3 regions of the Buttiauxella sp. AC038 genome follow, and region 3 is predicted to be linked to each of the others. Evidence: predicted binding sites of a transcription regulator. Region 3 holds the regulator's gene; each other region holds the start of a gene.
The links. The regulator sigma-54, encoded in region 3, starts transcription at its own class of promoters, with help from an activator protein. The targets are predictions, from matches to a motif close to GTTGGCACANNTTTCGCTNT.
Positions count from the first base shown of each region.

Region 1: a site for sigma-54 is predicted at 1,938-1,957, ahead of norV (anaerobic nitric oxide reductase flavorubredoxin). Genes of this name have one in related genera too.
Region 2: a site for sigma-54 is predicted at 3,141-3,160, ahead of AC0IXI_RS08840 (branched-chain amino acid ABC transporter substrate-binding protein). Genes of this name have one in related genera too.

Region 1 covers NZ_CEEDCQ010000001.1:3,904,744-3,910,212, reverse strand. Annotated here, with positions in the region: gene norW (NADH:flavorubredoxin reductase NorW) at 1-453, opposite strand, end outside; gene norV (anaerobic nitric oxide reductase flavorubredoxin) at 450-1,889, opposite strand; gene norR (nitric oxide reductase transcriptional regulator NorR) at 2,108-3,622, shown strand; gene AC0IXI_RS18540 (EAL domain-containing protein) at 3,628-5,199, opposite strand; partial or broken gene AC0IXI_RS18535 (GntR family transcriptional regulator) at 5,342-5,469, shown strand, end outside.
Region 2 covers NZ_CEEDCQ010000001.1:1,849,183-1,854,651, forward strand. Annotated here, with positions in the region: gene AC0IXI_RS08820 (RluA family pseudouridine synthase) at 1-421, opposite strand, end outside; gene AC0IXI_RS08825 (Gfo/Idh/MocA family protein) at 601-1,584, shown strand; gene AC0IXI_RS08830 (MBL fold metallo-hydrolase) at 1,720-2,511, opposite strand; tRNA gene AC0IXI_RS08835 (tRNA-Asn) at 2,721-2,796, opposite strand; gene AC0IXI_RS08840 (branched-chain amino acid ABC transporter substrate-binding protein) at 3,325-4,446, shown strand; gene AC0IXI_RS08845 (ABC transporter permease subunit) at 4,616-5,469, shown strand, end outside.
Region 3 covers NZ_CEEDCQ010000001.1:513,780-519,248, reverse strand. Annotated here, with positions in the region: gene lptC (LPS export ABC transporter periplasmic protein LptC) at 1-105, shown strand, start outside; gene lptA (lipopolysaccharide ABC transporter substrate-binding protein LptA) at 74-631, shown strand; gene lptB (LPS export ABC transporter ATP-binding protein) at 638-1,363, shown strand; gene rpoN (RNA polymerase factor sigma-54) at 1,468-2,901, shown strand; gene hpf (ribosome hibernation promoting factor) at 2,924-3,211, shown strand; gene ptsN (PTS IIA-like nitrogen regulatory protein PtsN) at 3,290-3,781, shown strand; gene rapZ (RNase adapter RapZ) at 3,835-4,689, shown strand; gene npr (PTS phosphocarrier protein NPr) at 4,686-4,958, shown strand; gene mtgA (monofunctional biosynthetic peptidoglycan transglycosylase) at 4,960-5,469, opposite strand, start outside.

The DNA.
Region 1 (5,469 bases), 3.4 Mb from region 3:
CAAACCGCCGCCCAGAATCATCACGCGTTTAGCCTCGCGCAGCGTTGATTCACAGGCCAGATATTCCTGCTGGCTGTTGAGCGTCAGCATCAGCTCTTTGCCTTCAATTGGCGGCAGGAGGGCGCGGGAACCCGTTGCCAGCACCAGTTTGTCGTACTGCCATTGCTGGTCACCGCATTTCACCAGGCGTTCGCGAGTGTCGATACCTGACACCCAACTGTTGGCGTTTAGCGTCAGGTCAAACTGTTCAGCAAATTCACCGGCATGTTGCCGCGTGAGGTCGCAAGCTCGCTGATTCAGGCTGATAACATGGCTGAGATCGGGCTTGTTGTATTCGTCCATGCTGTCGGCGGCAATCATGCGCACAGGTACCTGCGCGTCATGTTTGCGGATATTTTTCACCAGCTGGCGGGCGGCAAAGCCCGAACCGATAATCACAATGCCATGCTTCATTTTGCCTCCGTTGCCAGCACATCAAATACGTCTTTCCCAAGCGAGCATTCAGGGCACAGGAAGCTGTCCGGCACTTCGCTCCACGGCGTTCCTGGCGCGACATCCTGCATCGGTTCGCCGGTTTGTGGGTCGTAAATCCACTGACAAACACTGCATTGCATTTGTGGGCCTAAATCGGCGCAGGCTGGCTTTTCAACCATGCTTTCTTGCGGTGCTACAAAGGGCGCAGAAGCGAGCGGCGTTAACGCCCACTGGCGGGCAATTTCGCGACCGTGTTCACGACAGATTGCGAGCGCATCGATATCCGGGCGCCATTTCGCTTTTAGGCTTAGTGACATTTCAAAACCGGCATCCTGCAAGCGGGTAGAGAGTCGGTCTACTGCACCGCCACTCCAGCCATGGGAACCGAATGCGCTGGCGCGTTTATTACGAAAACGCAGGCCGGTCATCTCCTCAACCAGGCCTGCAATTTTCGGCATCATCACGTTATTCATCGTGGATGTTCCTGCCAGCACTCCCTTGGAGCGGAACACATTAGTGAGGATCTCGTTTTTATCATGGCGGGCAACGTTGAAAATTTTCACCGCCACGCGCGGATCGACTTCGTTGATCCCTTGGGCAATAGCATCCGCCATCATACGGGTGTTGTTGGACATGGTGTCGTAGAAAATCGTGATGCGATCTTCTTGATAATCAGCCGCCCACTTTAAGTACAACTCCACGATTTGTGTTGGGTTATCGCGCCATACCACACCGTGAGACGTCGCAATCATATCTACCGGCAGATTGAAGCCGAGAATTTCGGTGATTTTGGGAGTGACCAGGCGGCTAAACGGGGTCAGAATGTTGGCGTAGTAGCGCTGGCATTGTTCAAATAGCTCGGCCTGATCGACTTCATCGTTAAACAGATGCTCATCACAATAGTGTTGGCCAAAAGCATCGTTACTAAATAGCACTGCGTCACCGGTCATGTAAGTCATCATGCTGTCAGGCCAGTGCAGCATAGGTGTTTCAACGAAAATCAGTTGCTTGCCGTTGCCGATGTCCAGGCTATCGCCAGTTTTCACTACGTGGAAATTCCACTCCGGGTGATGGTGGTGGCCGTTGATGGAGTCCACGCCGTTGGCGGTACAGTAAATCGGTGTGTTGGGAATGCGTGACATCAATTCCGTCAGCGCGCCCGCATGGTCTTCTTCAGCGTGATTGATGATGATGTAATCGAGGCTATTCAGGTCAATTTCGGCAGCCAGGTTCTGCACAAACTCACGGCTGAATTTATGGTCAACAGTGTCGATGAGTACCGTTTTCTCTTCACGGATCAGATAGCTGTTGTAGCTACTGCCTTTCAGCGTTTTGTATTCGGTGCCGTGAAAATCACGCACTTCCCAGTCACGTTGACCAACCCATTGAATGTTGTTTTTAACCTGAATTGCCATTTGTCAGTACCTCAAAAAGAATGAAAAAACGGTGCTCGTATTTGAGTTATTACAAATGGCGTGCCAACTTTTTATAATATTGATTAATATGAATATATTTGTTTTTTTTAACTTTTCATTGTCAAAATGACAATTATAATATTAGTCTTTTTGACAATTGAATTGTCTTTTTGACTATCAAGGGCTAAGTTAGCGAGAATCGTCCTCTGGAGCCGCTTATGAGCCTTTCAATTACCTCCCTTGCCAACATTGCCATTGACCTGCAAAGCGGCATTTCTCATCAGGATCGCTTTGCTCGTTTAATTCGCACTTTGCGCCAACTTTTAGGGGGAGATGCCACGGCGCTACTGCGTTATGAAGCGCGGCAGTTTCGCCCGCTGGCAATTGATGGGCTGGCGCAAGATGTGCTTGGTCGACGTTTTGATTTAGATGCCCATCCTCGCCTGGAAGCAATAGCACGGGCAGGGGACGTGGTGCGCTTCCCGGCAGAAAGTGAATTGCCCGATCCTTATGATGGACTCATTCCTGACCACACCGACTTAAAAGTTCATGCCTGTCTTGGGTTACCACTATTTGCCGATCAGAACCTGATAGGTGCATTAACCGTGGATGGTATGGACCCTTTGCAGTTCGATCATTTCAGCGATGAAGAATTGCGCTTAATTAGCGTGTTGGCCGCAGGGGCACTGAATAATGCCTTGTTGATGGAACAGCTTGAAAACCAAACGCCTGCTGTTGTCTCCACTCCCATTACGAGCAAAACCAGCAGTGCCGAGATGGTGGGCTTGTCTGCAGGGATTATGCAGCTTAAGAAAGAGATAGAAATTGTCGCCGGTTCTGACCTGAATGTGCTGATAACTGGGGAAACGGGTGTTGGGAAAGAGCTGGTGGCGCGTGCTATTCACAGTGGGTCGGTACGTGCCGCAAATCCGCTGGTGTATCTCAACTGTGCGGCATTACCGGAAAGCGTGGCGGAAAGTGAACTGTTTGGTCACGTAAAGGGGGCATTTACCGGGGCAATTCATCATCGAACCGGCAAATTTGAAATGGCGGATAACGGCACGCTATTCCTCGATGAAATAGGGGAACTGCCATTAACGCTACAGGCAAAATTGTTGCGAGTTTTACAGTATGGCGATATTCAGCGTGTGGGCGATGACAGCAGCCAAAGGGTAAATGTGCGGGTGCTGGCGGCGACCAATCGTGACTTAAAGCAGCACGTACTAGCAGGTGATTTTCGTGCCGATCTATTCCACCGTTTAAGCGTCTTCCCACTGCACGTTCCACCGCTACGCGAGCGTGGCGATGACATCACTCTATTGGCTGGGTTCTTCTGTGAGCAAAGCCGCGTAAAAATGGGGCTGAAACAGGTCGCCTTAACGGATGGCGCTCGGGAATTACTGCGTCGATACGACTGGCCCGGAAATATTCGCGAGCTGGAGCATGCTCTTTATCGCGCCACTGTGCTTGCACGCTCCGGTAAACCGGATGGAGAAATCTGGCTGGAACCGCAGCATTTTCAACTGATGGATGTTGAGGCTAAACCTGCAAGTACAGCTGTAGCCCGCGTGGCTGAGGTCGATAACTTGCGGACGGCAACTGATGATTTCCAGCGGCGGATTATTATCAGCACGCTGGAGGCTAATGCGGGGAATTGGGCTGCGAGTGCCCGGCAGTTGCAACTAGATGTCGCTAATTTACACCGCCTGGCGAAACGTCTTGGTGTGAAGTAGTGTTTTCAGGGAATTTTTGATTTCCTGGCACAAGAGCCTGCTACCCACTCGATAAATTCATTTTTAGGCAGGGCTTTACTGAAGAACCAGCCCTGTCCGTACTGCACACCCTGTTTACGCAACCATGCCGCCTGACTGGGGGTTTCAATGCCTTCGGCCACCATCAAAATACCCAGAGCCTTTGCCATTTCAATAATATGTGGAGTGACATTTTTATATTCGAGAGCATCGACGAATGATTTATCTATTTTAAGGATATCTACATCCAGATCTTGTAAATAACTCAGGCTGGAATAACCGGTTCCAAAATCATCAATATAGATGGCGTGCCCGGCCTTTCGATATTGCGCAATAATCGGTGCTGTAATTTTCGGGTCAGAAAAGCCACGTTCAGTAATCTCAAATGCTATCTGTTTTGGATTAACTGAATAACGTGCCAGGTACGGACGAGTGATATCAAGAATATGCAGGCTACGCGCATCCTGAACACCCATGTTCACAGAAATATGATGATGAGGATGCTTGCTTAACCAGTCGCCCAACTCAAGAAAAATGCGCTTAATGACCTGCTCTGTTAATTGTGTTACCAACCCGGTTTGCTCCGCCAGTGGGATAAACATATCCGGGTTTAACATTGAGCCATCTTGTTGCTGCCAACGAATTAAGGCTTCCGCACCGACAATCTCGCCACTTTGAAGATGAACAATAGGTTGATAAACCACGCTAAATTCATTGTTTTTAATAGCATCCATCAGCCTGTTTCGAGGTGATAACAATCGACGCAAAATACTAATCAAGAGTCCACCTGCAGCGAGGCTTATAATTAAGCCCACAGGCAGCCAGATAAACAATTGCTGATACCAGGCGGTCGTCAGGGGTTCCATTGACGCCCAGGCAATCATGGCCAGACCAAGATTATTATCCCGACGAATCACGTAGAAATTGTTGTTGCTTTGAAATTCGTCCGTACCTTGTTTCAGCGCTTCGTGCCATGTCTCGGGGATATATCGGCTGTTGCTGGCAATGATCTGATTATTATGCAGCCCAATCATCGCAATATTTAACGTGTAACTACCAAAGGGGAGAACATCAATAAATGACATTGGGTCAATTAATGCAAGATGAGGCTTTTTGCCGATATATACCATCTTGCGTTGAAAATCGGGTATCGGTGGAGTGGTATACCAAGCGTTAAAACCATGAATGCCCTGACGGTCTGGCTTACCTAATGTAGCACTATGAGTAATGGACTCCAGTGAAGTACACAAAATATGCGCATCTTGCTGGAACATCACTTCTTGCACGTAGCGATATTCAAGAGCGATACGATGCATGGCTTCCGCGTGTGCTGGCGAACATGTATTGTCATTAAAGCGGTTAATATCATTAATCGCAGAAACAGCCTGGTCGATGACTTTGCCGGTGCGAAGCAATGCGTGATCGGCAAACTCTCCTAATTCATCATGAAATGCGTGTTCAGCATTACGATGAGCAAGATAAATGCTTAACAGAATTGGTAGCAAAAATGCCAAAATAAGTACACCGCTTACCAGGCTGATGAGCTTTCGGGATGTCATTCTTTTAGACCCAGTTAAGAGTTAGTTTTTATAATGGTTTTTCATAGACGAGAACAGTCTATCTCACATGAATAGGTGATGTTATGTTTTCCTGCCTCTGTAGTGGGATAACCTGTGAAAGCGAGTGTCTGGTGAGCAATAAATGAAGAAAAAAGAGTTTGTTATTCAGGATCTACTGAGCAAAATTTATCAGCGCAACGATAACCAAAGGCGCAAATTACCGCCTGAGCGCCAATTAGCACTGGAATATGATGTCTCGCGTTTCACGAT
Region 2 (5,469 bases), 1.3 Mb from region 3:
CGGAACGTGCAGGCTTGCCATTGATTGCACAAATCGACATCAGCGGGAAGATCGCCGGATCTTTGGCAATCGGCGCATCTATCACCCCTTCATTTTCGCTCAGATGCCCGCAGAGCAGTGCGCTGTACACTTTGGTCACCGCACGCTGGCTGAATTGCTGGCAAAGGGCTGCATTGATAACCTTATTAAGGGCAATCACCATCAGCCCGGAAGTGCCGAAATCCAGGCGATGGACCAGCGTGCAGCCAGGGAATATTTGCACCAGCCGGTGGTGCACCGAGTCCAGGTTTCGCGGGTTTTTCCCCGACAGACTGAGCAACCCGCTGGGCTTATTGATCAGCACCAGGTGCTCATCCTGATAGAGAACCTCTATCTTGTCATGGCACGCAGGGGCAATAAAGGTATCGATAATCGTAGACATCAGGCTGCCTGGAGGGTGAGTGGGAGCGGATGATAACGAATTTTAAACCGTCAGGCGAATCTGGCTATTCGCCTTGTCATGCAGATTGGCTATGTGATTCCGATTTTCGAATAACTCGTTGAAACTGATGTGGCTCGGCGTTATTTTTTACAACATCAAAACAGTTAATGGTCATTAAAATGAAAAAAATCCGTTGGGGCATCATTGGTACAGGAACGATTGCTAAAAAATTCGCCGGGACTCTGGGTTACTTATCAGATGAGTGCGAATTTGTTGGTGTGGCATCACGTTCCATTGAAAATGCAGAGGCTTTTGCTACGCAATATGGTGCGAAGAAGGCATTTGGCAGTTATCTGGAACTGGCACAGAGCGCTGATATAGATGCAGTGTATATCGCAACACCGCACAACTCGCACTATGAAAATAGCTTGCTGTGCTTAAAAAATAATAAACATGTGTTATGTGAAAAAAGTTTCACGATTGATGTAAGCCAGGCTGAGCATTTATTTAAACAAGCATCTGATAATGGCTTGTTTATTATGGAAGCATTCTGGACGAAATTCTTACCAGCATATGCTGAAATACATAAAATTTTAAACAGTGGTCAACTGGGCGATGTAGTGAATATCGCCGCAGATTTTGGTATTAACCCGCCGGGAAGCAGAAATGATCGTAAAATAAACCCTGAATTGGCTGGGGGCGCACTTTATGATGTGGGAATTTACGTTATTGGTATTACCTGCATGCTGTTGGGGTATAAGCCTGAACGCGTGGTGTCCAATGCCGTGTTATCAGAAGGTGGCGTCGACCTGTCAAGTTTCTACTATATGCAGTATGAAAAAGGGCAAGTTGCTTTGCTAAGCTCATCGGTAGAAGCGTTGTCGCGCCAGCAAGCGGTTATTCAATGTAAGAATGGCTATATTGTTATCGACACACCTCATGCGGCAAATGGTTTTACTGTTTACCAGAATGACAATAAAAAAGAGTATCACTTCCCGTTTGATTTCGATGGCTTTGAATATCAATTAAGGCACACCAACAATTGTATTCGTCAGGGAAAAACGGCAAGTGACGTAATGAAACCGCAAGACACAATCGCCGTATTAAAAATCATGGATAATATGCGTAAAGAATGGGGCATGAAATTCCCATTTGAAATCTAGTTTTGCCCACAGGAACAAAATCCGGAAGTGAGTCTTCATTTCCGGACTCTGCATCGCCCGCCAGGTTTAACGATAAGCACCCGATGAATTTCCCAACAACGATTTTTAAACCAGCTTTCGAATCTGGCTACATCGTTAACTGAGGCAGGCAATATACTTTTCGCCTGAACGGCGCACTATCTCATCGGCATTTTTTGCGATCTCCTTTCCTTCAAACGCGCCATAGAGTTTCGAAAATTTCACGCCGCTCAGCTGGCTGATGATGTTGCCGACCGTCACTGCTGGCAGCGGTAGCATATTCGGGTAGCTCCACATGAAGGAGACCGCATCCGCGCCAGGGGTGACTTGAACGGTGTCCCCACAAAGCAGCATTCCTTCGTCTTGTGCCCAGTGCAGGACGCTGCTGCCGGCGAAGTGCCCACCGAGTCGTAATACAGTGACGTTTGTGCCCAGTTTAAGGGTGTCGCCTTCCCAAAGTGTAATCCATGGACTGTCGCGCATGATCCACTTGCTATCGCTGGCATGAAGGTAAATCGGGGCTTCAAACTCGGCGGCCCAATCCTGCATGGTGCTGTAGAAATGAGGATGCGATATGGCGATAGCTTTGAGACCGCCCAGTGAATGAATCAGCGTTTTTGTTGCGTCGTCGAGTGTGGCAATGCAATCCCACAGAATATTGCCCTCCGGCATTCTCAGAAGAAAAGCGCGTTGACCGATCGCAAACTCAGGCACGGTTTGAATGCTGAAGAGGTGGGTTTCATGTTGTTTCCACGAATTGGTATGTGAACTAAAAAGGCTGTCACAATCGACCCATTGCTGCCCCGTTACTGGCAGATACTGGCGTTCATCTTTGCAGATTTTGCAATGTTCTGGATGGAAACCGCTGGCCTCATAAGATGTGCCGCAAGCTTTGCATAACGTGATCATTGAGTCGTCCTCTCTATTCTGGTTAAGCCAGTTTTAAAGGGAGCAGTGTGAAAGGGTAGTATCTGCATGACTGCTCTGGTGTCTTTTAAAACACAATCAGCCTGGCACACAGGTACATCAGGATGTGCCCGTTAGTGCTGCCAGAGAATTATCAAAACCCACAAAAACAAAAAAGCCCGCTTAAGTTTCCTTAAGCGGGCTCTCGAATTTGGCTCCTCTGACTGGACTCGAACCAGTGACATACGGATTAACAGTCCGCCGTTCTACCGACTGAACTACAGAGGAATCGGTTAACGGGGCGCATATTAGCGATTCGGGAGGGGCATGTCAAAGGGTTCGCGAAAAAGTTTTTCGTTTGCTCTTTTTATGTTCAACTTGTTGAGTATTAAGGCGAATTTGTCTTATCTGCAATCAGTGTATGCAAATCACGCATCGAGCTATTTCTCTGCTGAATATTAACCATCATTTATATGCGGACTATATTGGTGCAAAGGCGTATGAATTTTGTACATCACTGCTTTATTGTTAACCAGATGTGATCCCCGCTGTAATTTCACTGCAAGGTGCCGGAGCGCTTAAAACGGCGCTCTATACTCAAATAAGTCTGAACCAGGCAACCGGTAACCAAATCTGGCAACCATTTTGCTTAATGTTCAAGGCCGTGAAAATCGTAAGGAAACCCCGTATGGAAACCTCGCTGTAACCCACAGGAAATTGACTGGATAGTGCATTTTGTTCGCGTTTTTGCTTTTGAAAATGGCTCTTACACCGTTTTGCATAAACCTCTTTGCTGATTTGCTAAGGAACATACAAATGTCGCTGAAATTGATCAGAAGTCCTCTTTCTCTGGTGTTGGCTGGTTGTCTGGTAACGGCGTTTTCCGCCCATGCCGATATTGTCATCGGTGTCGCAGGGCCGTTTACCGGGCCGAACGCGACCTATGGCGATCAGTACTGGCATGGCGCGACTCAGGCCGCCGAAGATATTAATGCTGCTGGTGGGATTAATGGTGAAAAAATCAAACTGGTCCAGGGCGATGACGCTTGCGAACCTAAACAAGCGGTCTCCGTAGCTAACCGTCTGGTGGATCAGGATAAAGTGAAAGCCGTGGTCGGCCACTTCTGTTCATCGTCTACCATGCCTGCCTCTGAGGTTTACAACGACGCGGGTATTCTTGCTATCACCCCGGGGTCGACCAACCCGCTTATCACCGAGCGCAAGATGAGCGATATGTTCCGCATGTGCGGGCGTGATGACCAGCAAGGGAAGGTCGCCAGCGATTTCATTATCGATAAGCTCAAAGCCAAACGTGTGGTGATTATTCACGATAAAGACACTTACGGGCAGGGGCTTGCAGATGCCACCAAAACGGCACTCGCAAAACGCGGCGTCAATGATGTGATGTACGAAGGCTTGTCGCGCGGTGAAAAAGACTTTAACGCACTGGTCACCAAAATCGGTGCGCAAAAACCAGACGTGGTGTTCTTCGGCGGTTGCCACCCGGAAGCGGGGCCGCTGGTGCGCCAGATGCGTGAGCAGGGCGTGCAGGCGAAATTCTTCTCCGGCGACTGCATCGTGAATGAAGAGATGGTGACTGCGGCAGGCGGCCCACAATACACCAATGGTATTTACATGACCTTCGGTAAAGATCCTCGCTTAATCCCTGATGGCAAAGCGGTAATCGACAAATTCCGCGCCAGTAAATTTGAACCGGAAGGTTACACCCTCTATTCCTACGCTTCTGTTCAGGCGATTGCTGCGGCATTTAAAGCCACTGGCGGCACAGATTCAGCCAAAGCCAGTGCCTGGCTAAAAGCAAACCCGGTGGATACCGTGATGGGCAAAAAAGCCTGGGATGATAAAGGCGACCTGAAAGTGTCCGATTACGTGGTTTATCAGTGGGATGATAAGGGCAAATACAAAGAGGTTCAGTAAGGCTATTTTATTTGCCATTTTGAACCCGGGCTGTGCTCAGAATCCTCACGTACTTCATGTACGCTCCGGTTCTTCCGCGCAGGCCGTGTCCAAACTGGCTGCAACAATTACGCCTTATTAATTCTGGCTGCGTCGTTATCGGCGCAGTCACAAAAGAGATTGCCTATCTATGGACGCATTCTTCCTGCAACAATTGATCAATGGCGTAACGCTAGGTTCCGTCTACGGGTTGATAGCCATTGGCTACACCATGGTTTACGGCATTATTGGCATGATTAACTTCGCTCACGGCGAAGTGTATATGATCTCCGCATATCTGTGCGCCATCGGGCTTGCGCTGTTGTCGTACTTTGGTTTGCAGTCGTTTCCTTTACTCATTCTCGGCACGCTGGTGTTCACCATTGTGGTAACGGGCGTTTACGGCTGGACTATTGAGCGCATCGCCTATAAACCGCTGCGCAACTCCACACGTTTAGCGCCGCTGATTTCCGCCATCGGTATGTCGCTAATCCTGCAAAACTACGCACAAATCAGTCAGGGGCCGCGCCAGCAGGGGATCCCAACCATGCTTGATGGTGTGTTCCGTTTCCATATTGGCGATGGTTTTGTGCAAATCACTTACACCAAAGTGTTCATTTTGATTGCCTCGTTTGCTGGCATGTTGCTGCTCACCTGGATTATCGGCAATACCAAACTGGGGCGCATGTGCCGGGCCGTGCAGCAAGACCGCAAAATGGCCTCGATATTGGGGATTAACACCGACCGCATTATCTCCATAGTGTTTGTGATTGGCGCCTCGATGGCCGGGCTTGCCGGGGTGCTGATCACCATGAACTACGGCACTTTCGATTTTTACGCCGGTTTTATTATTGGCATTAAAGCCTTCACGGCGGCGGTACTGGGCGGGATTGGTTCATTACCCGGCGCAATGCTTGGCGGGCTGATTCTTGGCATTGCCGAGGCGCAATTCTCGGGCATGGTGAATTCTGATTACAAAGATGTGTTCTCGTTTGGGTTGCTGGT
Region 3 (5,469 bases):
TCTACCGGCCTCAAAATGCGTGGAAACTTACGCAGCAAAAATGCCGAGCTGATTGAAAAGGTTAGAACATCCTATGAAATCCAGAATAAACAAACTCAGCCGTAATTTAGTACTGACTAGTACGCTTTTAGCCGCCAGTTTTTCGGCATTTGCGCTGACCGGTGATACCGATCAGCCGATTCACATTGAATCTGACCAACAGTCGCTGGATATGCAAGGCAACGTCGCCACCTTCACCGGCAATGTGATCGTGACGCAAGGCAGTATCAAAATTAACGCTGATAAAGTGGTTGTGACCCGTCCGGGCGGTGAGCAAGGTAAAGAAATCATTGATGGCTACGGTAATCCAGCCACGTTCTATCAGATGCAAGATAGTGGTAAACCCGTTAGTGGCCACTCAGCGACCATGCACTATGAGTTGCAGAACGATTTTGTCGTACTGACTGGCAATGCCTATCTTGAGCAGGTCGACAGCAATATTAAAGGCGACAAAATTACCTATTTGGTTAAAGAGCAGAAAATGCAGGCCTTTAGCGAAAAAGGGAAACGTGTCACCACAGTTCTGGTCCCTTCTCAATTGCAGAAAAAAGACGGCCAGGCTCCGGCGCCAGCCCCGAAAAAGAGTAACTAATTCGTTATGGCTACTTTAATTGCAAAACATCTCGCCAAAGCCTACAAAGGCCGCCGCGTTGTTGAAGACGTCAGCCTGACCGTTAAATCAGGTGAAATTGTCGGTTTACTTGGCCCTAACGGTGCAGGCAAAACCACGACTTTTTACATGGTTGTTGGCATTGTGCCGCGTGATGCAGGGAACATCATTATTGATGATGAAGACATTAGTCTTCTGCCGCTTCATGCTCGTGCCCGTCGCGGGATTGGGTATTTACCGCAAGAAGCGTCAATTTTCCGTCGCTTAAGCGTGTTCGATAACTTGATGGCTGTCCTGCAAATTCGTGATGACCTCAGCGCTGAGCAGCGTGAAGACCGTGCGAATGAGTTGATGGAAGAGTTTCACATTGAGCATCTGCGCAATAACCTCGGGCAGTCTCTGTCTGGTGGTGAGCGCCGTCGTGTTGAAATTGCCCGCGCTCTGGCTGCAAACCCGAAATTTATTCTTTTGGACGAACCTTTTGCAGGTGTTGACCCAATCTCCGTCATCGACATCAAGCGGATTATCGAGCACTTGCGCGATAGCGGGCTTGGTGTGCTGATTACTGACCATAACGTACGCGAAACGTTGGCCGTGTGTGAACGAGCCTACATCGTAAGCCAGGGCCAGTTAATTGCCCATGGCACGCCTGCGGAAATCCTGGAAGATGAGCATGTTAAGCGCGTCTATCTGGGCGAAGAGTTCAGACTCTGATAGGGTAGGAAGTATAATTATTAATACTCTGGGTAATTCGAGTTGCCCACGTTCGGGCAACTCGAAGTATGCCGGGTATATACCTGAGGAAGCTCGCTCTGAATATGAAGCAAGGTTTGCAATTACGGCTTAGCCAACAACTTGCTATGACTCCACAGTTACAGCAGGCAATCCGCCTGTTGCAGTTGTCAACGTTAGAGCTTCAGCAAGAACTCCAACAAGCCCTGGAAAGTAACCCACTGCTTGAGCAAACCGATCTGCATGAAGAAATTGAAACTCAGGAAGTTCGTGAAAACGAAGCGTTAGATACCCGTGAAGCTCTCGAACAAAAAGAGATGCCTGACGAATTGCCGTTAGATACCAGCTGGGACGAGATCTACACCGCGGGCACGCCATCAGGAACAGGCTCTGATTACAGTGATGACGAGCTGCCGGTTTATCAAGGGGAAACTACCCAGTCACTTCAGGATTACCTGATGTGGCAGGTCGATCTCACTCCGTTCTCTGATACCGATACTGCCATTGCGACATCTATTGTCGATGCTGTCGATGAGATGGGTTATCTCACGGTTTCGCTGGAAGAAATTCTGGAAAGCATGGGCGATGAAGAAATCACGATCGACGAAGTAGAAGCGGTACTTAAACGCGTCCAGCGTTTTGATCCTGTTGGCGTTGCCGCACGCGATCTCCGCGATTGCTTGCTCATCCAACTTTCTCAGTACGCCAGAGAAACACCGTGGCTGACCGAGGCACGACTGATTGTCAGCGATCATCTGGATCTACTGGCCAACCATGATTTCCGTAGCCTGATGCGCGTCACTCGCCTGAAAGAAGAAGTTCTGAAAGAGGCAATGTGCCTGATTCAGTCTCTGGATCCACGCCCAGGCCAATCGATTCAAACCAGTGAACCCGAATATGTCATTCCCGATATTCTGGTCAAAAAGATTCAGGGGCGCTGGACGGTAGAATTAAACGCCGACAGCATTCCACGCCTTAAAATTAATCAGCAGTACGCTGCAATGGGTACCAATGCCCGCAATGACAGCGACTCACAATTTATTCGCAGTAACCTGCAAGAAGCGAAGTGGTTGATTAAAAGTCTTGAAAGTCGCAACGATACGCTGCTGCGCGTCAGTCGCTGTATCGTTGAGCAGCAACAAGGTTTTTTTGAGCACGGCGAAGAGCACATGAAACCGATGGTTCTTGCTGATATCGCCCAAGTAGTCGAAATGCATGAATCGACTATTTCCCGTGTGACCACGCAAAAATATTTGCACAGTCCACGCGGCATTTTTGAATTGAAGTATTTCTTCTCAAGCCATGTGAATACCGAAGGCGGAGGCGAGGCCTCATCTACGGCGATTCGGGCACTGGTGAAGAAATTAATTGCTGCGGAAAACCCTGCGAAACCTCTGAGTGATAGCAAGTTAACGACTATGCTATCCGATCAGGGGATCATGGTGGCACGCCGCACTGTTGCGAAGTACCGAGAGTCTTTATCCATACCACCGTCAAATCAGCGTAAACAGCTGGTATGACTTAACCGATAAGGAAGACACTATGCAGCTCAACATTACAGGACAAAACGTCGAAATCACTGACGCACTGCGCGATTTTGTGAGTACGAAGTTTGCCAAACTGGAGCAGTACTTCGATAGAATTAACCAGGTCTACATTGTGTTAAAGGTTGAAAAGGTCACGCATATTGCCGATGCAACGCTTCATGTGAATGGTGGTGAAATCCATGCAAGCTCTGATGGCCAGGATATGTATGCGGCAATTGATGGCTTAATTGATAAACTGGCGCGCCAGTTAACCAAACATAAAGATAAACTAAAACAACACTGATAATCCGGGCAACTGTTCCAGCATAGACGGCTCGTTACTTAACGGGCCGTTAGCATAACAGGGTGCTTAGGTGAACTTATGATGAACAACGATTCTGCTCTACAACTTAGTAATGTCCTGAACAAGGAATGTACTCGTACCAACGTACATTGCCAGAGTAAAAAACGTGCACTGGAAATCATCAGTGAGCTGGCAGCAAAGCAACTCGGCCTGCCACCACAAGTGGTTTTTGAAGCCGTGCTGACGCGCGAACGTATGGGGAGTACCGGTATCGGTAACGGTATCGCTATACCTCATGGGAAGCTGGAAGAAGATACCACCCGCGCGGTTGGGGTGTTTATTAAACTGGAGACCCCTATCGCATTTGATGCGATTGATAACCAGCCGGTAGACCTCATGTTTGCGCTGCTTGTACCGGCGGATCAAACAAAAACGCATTTGCACACATTATCTCTGGTGGCAAAGCGTCTGGCAGACAAAACAATTTGTCGACGCCTGCGTTCTGCGCAAAGCGATGAAGAGCTTTATCAGATCATTACCGAAACAGAACATGGTAGTGAAAGTGAATAATCTGGCTGTGATTGTGTTGACATCACAGCAAGAGAAGTTGGGGGAGTGAAAAAATGGTGCTGATGATCGTCAGCGGCCGCTCTGGTTCAGGGAAGTCTGTAGCCTTGCGTGCACTAGAAGATATGGGATTCTACTGCGTAGATAATCTACCAGTGGTGCTGTTACCTGATCTTGCCAAAACTCTCGCAGAGCGAAAAATTTCTGCGGCAGTGAGCATCGACGTGCGTAACATGCCGGAAAACCCGGAAATTTTTGAACAGGCGATGAGTAATCTGCCTGACTCATTTTCGCCACAATTATTATTCCTCGACGCCGATCGCAATACGCTGATCCGTCGTTATAGCGACACGCGTCGATTGCATCCACTTTCCAACAAAAATCTTTCGTTAGAAAGTGCAATTGATGAAGAAAGTGACCTGCTGGAACCACTGAAATCCAGAGCTGATCTGATTATCGATACCTCTGAAATGTCAGTGCACGAACTTGCGGAAATGTTGCGTACGCGCCTGCTCGGCAAACGTGAACGCGAATTGACTATGGTGTTCGAGTCCTTCGGCTTTAAACACGGTATTCCAATCGATGCTGACTACGTATTCGACGTACGCTTCCTGCCAAACCCGCATTGGGATCCGAAGCTTCGTCCGATGACTGGTCTCGACAGACCTGTCGCTGCGTTCCTTGACCGTCACACCGAAGTGCACAATTTTATCTACCAGACACGCAGTTATCTTGAGCAGTGGTTACCGATGCTGGAAACCAATAACCGCAGCTATTTGACTGTGGCAATTGGTTGTACAGGCGGTAAACACCGTTCAGTTTATATTGCTGAACAACTGGCAGACTATTTCCGTTCGCGCGGGAAAAATGTGCAATCCCGTCACCGTACGCTGGAAAAACGCAAAACATGACAGTAAAACAGACCGTTGAGATCACCAACAAACTGGGCATGCACGCGCGCCCAGCAATGAAACTGTTCGAACTGGTGCAAAGCTTTGATGCCGAAGTAATGCTGCGTAACGAGGCTGGCACGGAGGCGGAAGCCAACAGCGTGATTGCATTGCTGATGCTGGATTCCGCTAAAGGTGGACACATCGAAATTGAAGTTACCGGGCCTGAAGAAGAGCAAGCCTTGAATGCGGTTATCGCCCTGTTTAATTCAGGTTTTGACGAAGACTAATTTACTTCAGCTCATTCTGCGCCATGAATGACTCGCCACCCAACTGGCGCATCTGGCGCAATATCCATTGCTGCCGCTGGTGTACATAGCCAGAAGGTGCATTCGCTTTAAAGCGAATCGGATTGGGCAATACAGCAGCCAGCAATGCCGCTTCTGATGCCGTCAGACGGCTTGCTGGTTTGTGGAAATAGCGCTGTGAAGCGGCTTCCACACCAAAAATCCCCTCGCCAAATTCCGCGATATTTAGATAAACCGTGAGAATGCGGCGTTTAGTCCAGACGGCCTCCATACCCAGCGTTAGCCCAGCCTCAAGACCTTTACGGACATAGCTTCGTCCATCCCACAAAAACAAGTTCTTGGCAGTTTGCTGAGAAAGTGTCGATGCGCCGCGAACGCGATTTTCATTACGTTCATTATGGGCAATGGCCTTTTCGATAGCATTAACGTCAAATCCCCAGTGGTTGGGAAATTTCTGGTCTTCTGCCGCAATAACCGCAAGCCCCATCAACGG